2 regions of the Kitasatospora sp. NPDC048298 genome follow, and region 1 is predicted to be linked to the other one. Evidence: riboswitches for the same ligand, from Rfam matches in the RefSeq annotation. Region 1 holds a riboswitch; the other holds the start of a gene.
The links. Region 1 has a riboswitch for cobalamin ahead of ACGF0D_RS02260 (ribonucleoside-diphosphate reductase subunit alpha). Riboswitches for the same ligand answer to the same signal wherever they lie in the genome.

Region 1 (5,065 bases):
CTCCATGAAGCCGAACGGGTTCGTCGACCCGTACCGGATCGGCAGGCCCAGGCGGGCCAGGCGCTGGTCGGCGACGGCCTCCAGATACTGGCGCATCGACTCGGTGTTCATGCCGGCCAGGCCGTCGCCGCAGAGGTCCTGGGCGAACTGGAGTTCGGCCTCGACGGCCTCCTCCAGCATCTCGGTGACCTGCTTGGCCATCTCGTCATCGAAGAGGTCGGGCTCCTCCTCGCGGACGGTGTCCACGACCGACATGGCGAAGTCCATGTGCATGGACTCGTCGCGGAACACCCAGTTGGTGCCGGTGGCCAGGCCGTGCAGCAGGCCGCGGCTGCGGAACCAGTACACGTAGGCGAACGCGCCGTAGAAGAACAGGCCTTCCACGCAGGCGGCGAAGCAGATCAGGTTCAGGAGGAACGCGCGGCGGTCGTCCTTGGTCTGCAGCGAGTCGATGTGGTCGACCGCGTTCATGTACTTGAAGCAGAACTTGGCCTTCTGCGCGATCGACGGAATGTTCTCCACCGCCGCGAACGCCGCCGTCCGGTCCTCCGGGTCGGGCAGGTAGGTGTCCAGCAGCGTCAGGTAGAACTGCACATGGACGGCCTCCTCGAACAGCTGACGGCTCAGGTAGAGCCGCGCCTCCGGGGAGTTGATGTGCTTGTAGAGGCTCAGCACCACGTTGTTGGAGACGATCGAGTCGCCCGTCGCGAAGAACGCGACCAGTCGCCCGATGAGGTGGCGCTCGCCCTCGTTGAGCTTCGCCAGGTCGGCGACGTCGGAGTGCAGGTCCACCTCCTCCACCGTCCAGGTGTTCTTGATGGCGTCCCGGTACCGGTCGTAGAACGACGGGTAGCGCATCGGGCGCAGGGTCAGCTCGAAGCCGGGGTCGAGCAGCATCTTGCGGTCTTCAGGGGTGCTCACTGGCAGGCCTCGCAGGACTCGGGGTTCTCCAGGGAGCAGGCGATGGCGGCTTCCTGCTCCGGGGTGAGGGAGGGGGTGTTCACGGGCACCGGCGCGGCGGCCCGGGCGGTGCCGGACGCGGCCTGGGCGATGCGGGTGGCCGGGCGCGAACGCAGGTAGTAGGTGGTCTTCAGACCGACCTTCCACGCGTAGGCGTACATCGAGCTGAGCTTGCCGATGGTCGGCGCCGCCATGAACAGGTTCAGGGACTGGCTCTGGTCCAGGTACGGCATGCGGGCCGCGGCCAGGTCGATCAGGGCGCGCTGCGGCAGCTCCCAGGCCGTGCGGTACAGCGACCGCACCTCGGCCGGCAGCCAGTTCAGCTCCTGGACGGACCCGTTGGCGTCGCGCAGGGCGTCGCGGGTCTGCTGGTCCCAGACGCCGAGCTCCTTGAGCTCGCGCACCAGGTACGGGTTGACCTGGAGGAACTCGCCGGACAGCGTCTCGCGCTTGAACAGGTTGGACACCTGCGGCTCGATGCACTCGTACACGCCGGCGATGGAGGCGATGGTCGCGGTCGGCGCGATGGCCAGCAGCAGCGAGTTGCGCAGGCCGGTCTCGGCGATCCGGGCGCGCAGCGCCGTCCAGCGGTCGGCCCACTGCGGGGCGGCCGTCGGGAAGTGGTCGATGTGCAGCTCGCCGCGGGCGGCGCGGGTCTCGCCGTACGCCTCGTGGCGGCCGAGCTGCTCGGCCAGGTCGGCGGAGCGCTCGTACGCGGTGAGCATGATGCGCTCGGCGATGAGGGTGGAGAGGGTCTTGGCCTCGGCCGAGTCGAAGTCGATCCGCAGCTTGAAGAAGACGTCCTGGAGGCCCATCACGCCGAGGCCGACCGGGCGCCAGCGGGAGTTGGACGTCCCGGCCTCGGTGGTCGGGTAGAAGTTGATGTCCACCACGCGGTCGAGGAAGGTGACGGCGGTGCGCACGGTGGCGTCCAGCCGCTGCCAGTCCATCGCGCCGATCAGGTCGTCGGCCGAGGCGCCGGCGGCGACGTGGGCGCCCAGGTTGACCGAGCCCAGGTTGCAGACGGCGGTCTCGGAGTCGTCCGTGACCTCCAGGATCTCGGTGCACAGGTTGGAGGAGTGCACCGTGCGGCCCGGCAGGGCGGTCTGGTTGGCGGCGCGGTTGGAGGCGTCCTTGAAGGTCATCCAGCCGTTGCCGGTCTGCGCCAGGGTGCGCATCATGCGGGCGTACAGGGTCTGCGCCGGGATGGTGCGGACGGCCTTGCCGGCCTGCTCGGCCTTGCGGTAGGCCTCGTCGAAGTCGGCGCCCCACAGGTCGACCAGCTCCGGCACGTCGGCCGGGGAGAACAGCGACCAGTCCTCGTTGGCGTTGACCCGGCGCATGAACTCGTCCGGGATCCAGTGCGCCAGGTTGAGGTTGTGGGTGCGGCGGGCCTCTTCGCCGGTGTTGTCGCGGAGCTCCAGGAACTCCTCGATGTCGGCGTGCCAGGTCTCCAGGTAGACGCAGGCCGCGCCCTTGCGGCGGCCGCCCTGGTTGACGGCGGCGACGGAGGAGTCGAGGGTGCGCAGGAACGGCACGATGCCGTTGGACTTGCCGTTGGTGCCGCGGATCAGGCTGCCACGCGAGCGGATGCGCGAGTAGGACAGGCCGATGCCGCCGGCGTGCTTGGAGAGGCGGGCGATCTGCGCGTAGCGGTTGTAGATCGAGTCCAGGTTGTCCAGCGGCGAGTCGAGCAGGTAGCAGCTCGACATCTGCGGGTGCCGGGTGCCGGAGTTGAAGAGCGTCGGCGAGGAGGTCAGGTACTCCAGGCGGCTCATCAGGCCGTACAGCTCGGCCACCTCGCGCACCGACTGCTCGCTGTCGCCGACCGCCAGGCCACAGGCGACGCGGAGCAGGAAGTGCTGCGGGGTCTCGATCACCTTGCGGGTGATCGGGTGGCGCAGCAGGTAGCGGGACTGCACGGTGCGCAGACCGAAGTACTCGAAGCGGTCGTCACCGGTGGTGTCGATCAGCGCGTCCAGGGCGGTGGCGTGCTTGGCGACGAAGTCCGCGGTGGTGTCGCCGATCAGGCCCTCGGTGTGGCCGACGGCGATCGAGGCGGAGAAGGACACCGAGCCCTGGCTGTTCGCCTCGTCGACGATCTCCAGGGCGAGCAGGCGGGCGGCCAGCTTCGAGTACTGGGGGTCCTCGGCGATCATCGATGCGGCGGCGTCCACGGCCAGCCCGCGCAGCTCGGCGAAGTCCGAGCCGGCGTGGCGGCCGCGCAGCGCGGCGGCGGCGACATGGCCGGGGTCGACCTCGGTGAGGTCGGTGCTGCGGTCGGTGAGCAGCCGCAGCAGGGCGCCGCCGGGGTCGGAGACCGTCGGGTCGGTGAAGGCGGTACCGGTGCCCTGGGTGGGCAGGGTGGCTGAGGCGGCGGTGGTCAAGGCGCTCTCTCCTGGCGGCGATCGGCGGCGGTGATCGGGGGCCACCGGGCCGATCGGGGCAGGGGAGCACGGCACGAACGCAGACGGCGTCGCGCGACGGTGACTCCCCGGCCCGCCCGCGAGGCCCGGAGGGGTACTGCTCGTGCCGGCGCGGCCTCTGCGGGAGGGCCGTGGCGCACGCTGCCGGCAGGTCATCGGACTCGCGGGTACGGCTGCTGGAGCCGCCCGCACACCGCTGCGGGGCAGTCCCGGATTCGCACCGGGTTCCCCTGCATCGACAGCAGAAGCGAGCATACATGTAGTGGTGTCTCCCTGAAGCGACCCCAGATGTAGTACGGCGCCGCGTGTCGGGGCGATGACCGGTGGTACCGGAAACGTGGCCCCGGATGGCTGTCCGAGGCCCCGGAACCGGGCCGGGGGCGTCCTGGTTTCGATACGGAATGGTCACCGGGAGGATCGGCGGACGCGAGGATGCCCTACGATCTGGGCGCATGAGCGACGGAACTGGCGTACCTGGGCAGGGGCCGCAGGGAACGCCTCCCGCCGGGCCGGGGGGCGCACAGAGTCAGCAGCCGGTGGTACCTGGTCCGGTACCGCCGCCGAGCGGGGGTTTCGGGCCGCCGCCGGCCTCGTACGGGCCGGTCGTGCCGGCGGCGCAGCCGGTCGCGCAGCCCATCCCGCCGGTGCCGCAGCCGGTCGCGCCCGCGCCGCAGCCGGCTCCGCCGGTCGGGCAGCCGCCGCACGCCCAGCCGCAGGCGCAGCAGCAGCCGCCGCAGCCCCAGCCGGCCCCCCAGCCGCAGCCCCAGTGGCACCTCCAGCAGCAGCCCCAGCAGCCGGTCCCGCCGCAGCGGGCCGAGCCGGACTGGGGCGCACTGGCGGACCGCAACGAGGCCGAGGGCAAGCGCCGTCGCCGGATGAGGGTCATCGGCGTGGTGGCCGCGGTCGCCGTGGTGGGCGGCCTGGCCGCCGGCGGTGTGGTGCTCCTCAACGGCAAGAAGGACGACGGCTCCCCGACGGCCGCCAAGAGCACCCAGCCGGTCGTGTCTCCGAGTACGTCCGGCACGCCGGGCGGCCAGCCGGAGGACCCGTCCAAGCCGATCTGGGAGGCCGCCACCGACCCGGCGCCGCAGGACGCGGGAGCGCTGTTCTCCGCGCCCCAGGTGACGATCAACGGCGCCACCTGGAACCGGACCGTCGTGGCGCTGGACTCGCCCTGCTGGGACGGGAACTCCACGACCGGCGGGCTGGGCAAGGTGCTCGGCGACCAGGGGTGCCAGCAGGTGCTCCGGGCGACGTACGTCTCCGGTGAGAGCGCGGTCACCGTCGGGGTGGCGGTCTTCGACCGCAAGCTCCAGGCCGAGACCGCGCTGAAGAACTTCACCGGGCAGCTCAAGGGCGCGCCGGCGGCCGGGTCGCCGGCCTTCTGCGCCGGTGCCGGCTGCACCGGCACCCACAACAGCCTGGGCCGGTACGGCTACTTCACGGTCGAGGGCTCGGCGAAGGGCGGCAACGCCCCGGACGCCACGGCGACCGCGGCGGCCTCCGGGTTCGCGGAGCACGTGAAGGGGCAGTTGCTCAAGCGCGCCAAGGCCGCGTCCTCGGCCGCGCCCGGCGTCCAGGGCACCGCTCCGGCCTCGGCGGGCTGATCCGCCGGGGCGTCCCGCGGGCGGGCGCGGCGGGCTGATCCGCCGTGACACCCCGGCCCCCGGCCGACCGTT
Region 2 (5,065 bases), on a different contig from region 1:
CGACCCGGCGTCCGGGAATGGGCAGGGTGCGGCCCACGTTCCCATCCACTGGAAACGACTTCCATTTCGGCGCCCGGTCCCGGTCCGACACCCGGGGCCGGACCCCTCAGGCCCCAGGAGGACCCGATGGCCCGCAGCGAACTGCGCCCGGTGATCAAGCTCCGCTCCACCGCCGGCACCGGCTTCACGTACGTGACCCGCAAGAACCGCCGCAACGACCCGGACCGGATGGTCCTGCGCAAGTACGACCCGGCCGCCGGCCGGCACGTCGACTTCCGCGAGGAGCGCTGACCCCGCACACGCCGAACGGCGCCTCCCCGGGTTCGGGGTGGCGCCGTTCCACGTACTCGGAGGCCGGCGGCCGCCCGGTCACGGACTGTCGGGCGTCCAGCGCTTCTCGACCCGGGCGAGCTTCCAGTACCCGATCGCGATCGCCCAGACGACCACGAACAGCCCGGCGATGGCGTAGCCGACGTTGTCCAGTGAGATGTCCGCGATGAACCCGGTGACCGGGTCGGTCAGGTCGAGCTTCTCGTGCAGCACCCCGACCAGCTCGATGGTGCCGATGATGAAGGCCACCGCGATCGACAGACCGGTGATGGTCAGGTTGTAGTACACCTTCCGCACCGGGTTGGCGAAGGCCCACTGGTACGCGAAGTTCATGAACGTCCCGTCCAGGGTGTCGAACAGGCTCATCCCGGCCGCGAACAGCAGCGGCAGGCAGACGATCGCGTACCACGGCAGCCCGGAGGCCGCACCCGAGCCGGCCATCACCATCAGGGTGACCTCGGTCGCGGTGTCGAAGCCCAGGCCCAGCACCATGCCCACCGGGAACATCTGCCCCGGCCGGGTGATCGAACGGGTCGCCCGGTTCAGCACCCGGGCCATGAAGCCGCGCGAGTCGAGGTGCGCCTCCAGCTCCTTCTCGTCGAACTGCCCGGCCCGCATCGAGCGGAACACCTTGAGGATGCCGAGCAGCGCCGCCAGGTTGAGCGCGCCGATCAGGTAGAGGAAGGCGCCGGAGGCCGTCGTGCCGACCATGCCCAGCCACTTGTGGGTGGCCGACTCGTCGTCCATCAGCGTGTTCGCCAGCTGCGCGCCGCCCGCCACCAGGGCGGCCATCAGCACCACCATCGAGGAGTGCCCGAGGGCGAACCAGAAGCCCACCGAGACCGGCCGCTTGCCGTCCGCCATCAGCTTGCGGGTGGTGTTGTCGATCACCGCGATGTGGTCGGCGTCGAAGGCGTGCCGCATGCCGAGGGTGTACGCGGTGATACCCAGGCCCACCCCGAAGACCTGGGTGCCGACCGTGTACCGCTCGGGTGCGACCAGGAAGATCAGCGTGCCGAAGGCCACCACGTGCATGGCCACGATCACCGCCATCAGCGCGGCCGTACGGACGGTGTCCTCGCGCCGCCATCTGAAGGTGGGCAGCGCGGCGGGGCCGGGTTCGGTCCCGGCGGAAACGGTTTCGGGCAGGGTCATGCGGATCACGCTCCAGCACCTCGTGGAAAACCTCGTGAGATGCCGTGGCCGGTCTCCTGGCTGACGGGAACACCCGCACCCGCCTTCCCAGGCGCACGAGGCGCCCAGTGGCTTCATGGGTGCGGACGACGCTCCTCCGTGGACGGAGGAGCGGCCCGATCACAGTGGCGAGGGCCGCTCCGGGCTGGGACCCCTGAGGGTCCGTCACCGGTCTTCCCGAGCACCACGGCGGGGAACACCGTAGGGCCCCGCCCCGACCCGTGCAAGGCTGCGCACCTGCGCAGGTGTCCAGGATCACAGGCCCCCGCCTGCGAGAATGTCCGCATGCATCTCGTACCGGAGGACCGCGCGGGCCACCGCACCATCGACGGACACCGGGTCTGCGAGGCCATCGCCGCGATCGGCGAGCCCGCGCACGTCCGGTCCTGGGCCGAGCGGTTCTCCCTGCTCGCGGACCCCGGCCGGCTCGCCCTGCTGCTCGCCCTCCACCGGGCCGGCCCGCTCGCCGTCAGCGATCTCGCGGTCGCCACCGGCATGCGTGACCCGGCCGTCTCCCAGGCCCTGCGGCTGCTCCGCACGGCCGGCGTGGTCACCGGCGACCGGGACGGACGAGTGGTGCGCTACCGGCTCGTGGACGAGGCCATGCGCCCCCTGCTCAACGAGTGCGCCGCCGCCGAGCACCACGAGCCCAGCGCGGCCGCGGGCTGACCCGCCCTCGGAACCGCGCCGCGGCCCGACCGGATGAGTACGATCATGGTGTGCCGTCCCACCCCCACGCCTGGCCCGCCGACCGCTGGAACACCCGACCGGTCAGGGCCCGCGTGCTGGCGGTCGCCCGCACCCTCACCTCGGCCACCCGGGTCCTGGACGTCCTCACCCTGCTGAGCCCGGACGGCATCGAGCGCTACTTCACCGTCAACCCCGGCTCCGCCTTCGCCGACCGCGCCCTGGACGAGTACCTGCACGGCCTGTCCGGCTTCACCGTGCTGGACTGGGAGGACGCCGTCCGCCGCCGCTTCGACCTCGCCGTCGCGTGCGCCGTCCACTCCTCCATGCACCGCCTGGACGCCCGCCTCGTCGTCCTCCCGCACGGCGCCGGCTACAACCGCCTGGTCACCGAGTCCACCGGCGACACGGTCAGCGCCGCCGGCCTGTCCCGCAACGAACTCACCCACCACGGACGGGTGTTCGTCGACGTCCTGGGCCTCTCCCACCCCGAGCAGCTGGACCGGCTGCGGGACTCCTGCCCCGAGGCGCTGGACGTCGCCCAGGTCGTCGGCGACCCGTGCTTCGACCGGATGCTCGGCAGCCGGCGCTCCCGCGACGGCTACCGCGCCGCGCTCGGCGCCGTCGGCGGCCGACGGCTCGTCGTCGTCAGCTCCACCTGGAGCGAGCACTCGTTATTCGGCCGCCACCCCGACCTGCCCCAGCGGCTGGTCCGCCGACTGCCCGCCGACGAGTACACGGTGGCCGTCGTCCTGCACCCCAACGTGTGGAGCCGGCACGACCCCGAGGCGCTGCTCGCCGCCGCCTGCCGGATGGGCCTGCGCCTGATCCCGCCCCACCAGGGCTGGCAGGCCGCGCTCGTCGCCGCCGACTGCGTGATCGGCGACCACGGCTCGGTCACCGTCTACGGCGCCGCCCTGGACCACCGCACCCTGCTCGTCGCCACCGGCGCCGCCGAACTCGACCCGCGCTCCCCCAGCTACGCCTTCGGCCAGGCCGCGCCCGTCCTCGACCCCGACGGGGACCTCACCGCCCAGCTCGAACTGGCCCTGGCCCGGGACCCGGCCGACCTGAGCGACATCACCGACCGGTCGCTCGCCCACCGCGGCGAGTCCGCCCGCCTGCTGCGCCCGCTGCTCTACTCCTTCCTGAAGGAGCTGGACGAACCCCGGGACGAACCGGCCCTGCCGCCCTACCCCAAGCCCGTCCCGCACCCCGCCACCACCGAGGGGCCCACCGCGTACGACGTCGAGGGCCGGAGCGAGGGCACCGACGTCAGCCTCCGGCGCTACCCCTTCGATCCGGACGACCACACCCCGCGCGGCTTCCACGCCCTCACCGACGACCACCCCGGCGACGCCCTGCGCTACACCGCCGAGGTCCTCGCCCGCACCGAGGTGCACGCCGAACTCCCCGCCGCCCGCTGGCTCGCCGACACCGCCGCCGAACTCCCCGGCCTCGCCGTCGCGGTGGCCGCCCTCGGCCCGGCCCGCCACCTGCTCCGGCTGCGCACCGGCCTGCTGCTGGAGGCCCGCGCCGAACCGGACTGGAACCGCCCCGACCCGGCGATCGACCCGCTGCTGCTCGGCTCCGCCGTGGCCTGCTGGCTCGCCGAGGGCGGCGCCCCGGCCGCCCTCCCCGACCACGGGCTCACCGTCCGCACCGGCGAGCAGCACACCCGGGTGTCGTTCCGTACCGGTCCCTGAGGCGCGTCTAGCCCTGCAGCTCCCGCAGCCGCGCACGGCTGCGCTCGGCCAGTTCCTCGTCGCCCTGCTCCTCGGCGAGGGAGGCGAGCAGGGTGTGGGCCTGCGCCTCCTTCGCGTACTGGCTCCGGTGCCTGGCCCGCCGGGCGCAGTCCTGGGCCTGGGCGAGGGCGAGGTCCAGCTGCCCCAGCGCCCGGTGGGCCCGGGCCCGGACCAGCGGCAGCTTCATCAACATGTCGACGTCCTGCGTCCGCTCGGCCTGATCAGTGGCCCCGGCCAGCACGGTCAGCGCCTCCTCCGCGCGCCCGTCCGCGATCAGCGCCTGCGCCAGGTTGTAGCTCTGGACGATCTCGCCGTGCTCGTCGCCCCGGTTCTCCGCGAGGGCCAGGGTGAACCGCTCCACCGCGTCGCCGGGACGGCCGTCGGCCAGGCAGAGCAAACCGTCCGTCTCGTAGAGCACCCCCAGCACCTGCCGGTCGGCCACCAGCGGCACCTGCTCCGTGGCGAGCGCCAACTGCTCGGCGGCGAGCCGGAATTCCTTCCGCTCGTGGTGGGCCCGGGCCAGCTGGTTGCGCATCCGGACCACGGCGGCGGGCTGGTTGTCCCACTGCGCCGACTCGATGCCGATCCGGTGGGTGGCGATCCAGTCCTGGTAGAGCTTGCGGTCGTGGTACAGCAACCAGAGCGACTCGCAGAGCCGCCACACCTCGCCGTGCCACCCCTGCTCGGCCGCCGACTCCACCACCGCGCGGAAGTTGGCGCGCTCGGCGTACAGCCACTCCAACGCGGCGGTGTCGGAGGGGAAGCGGGGCAGCTCGTCACCGCTCGGGTCCTGGAGGCGGAGCCGTTTCGCGGCCATCGCACGGTCGGCGACCGATGCCCGGCCCCGGTAGTACGCCACGACAGCGGCGAGGAAGACCCCGCGGTCGGGCAGCTCCTGGGTCCGGCCGTAGGCGTGCAGCCGCACCACGTCGTGGGCCCGGTAGCGGTTCTCACCCTCGTCGTCGTCCACCACCTCGTCCAGCAGGTGGACGTCACGCAGTTCCGCGATCGCCCGCTCGGCCCGCTCGACGCCGACCGCGCGCGCCAGTTCGGCGGACACGAAGGGGCCGGGGTGTACGCCGATCAGGTGATAGAGCGCCCGGCCCCGC

Region 2: it holds a riboswitch for cobalamin, as region 1 does, so the genes downstream of both, ACGF0D_RS06605 (HoxN/HupN/NixA family nickel/cobalt transporter) here and ACGF0D_RS02260 (ribonucleoside-diphosphate reductase subunit alpha) in region 1, are expected to answer to the same signal.

What each region holds. Positions count from the first base shown of each region.
Region 1 covers NZ_JBICYZ010000002.1:243,715-248,779, reverse strand. Annotated here, with positions in the region: gene ACGF0D_RS02265 (ribonucleotide-diphosphate reductase subunit beta) at 1-897, opposite strand, end outside; gene ACGF0D_RS02260 (ribonucleoside-diphosphate reductase subunit alpha) at 918-3,323, opposite strand; cobalamin riboswitch at 3,515-3,658, opposite strand; gene ACGF0D_RS02255 (hypothetical protein) at 3,992-4,993, shown strand.
Region 2 covers NZ_JBICYZ010000005.1:203,567-208,631, reverse strand. Annotated here, with positions in the region: gene rpmG (50S ribosomal protein L33) at 127-291, shown strand; gene ACGF0D_RS06605 (HoxN/HupN/NixA family nickel/cobalt transporter) at 370-1,485, opposite strand; cobalamin riboswitch at 1,514-1,728, opposite strand; gene ACGF0D_RS06600 (ArsR/SmtB family transcription factor) at 1,810-2,193, shown strand; gene ACGF0D_RS06595 (hypothetical protein) at 2,244-3,917, shown strand; gene ACGF0D_RS06590 (AAA family ATPase) at 3,925-5,065, opposite strand, start outside.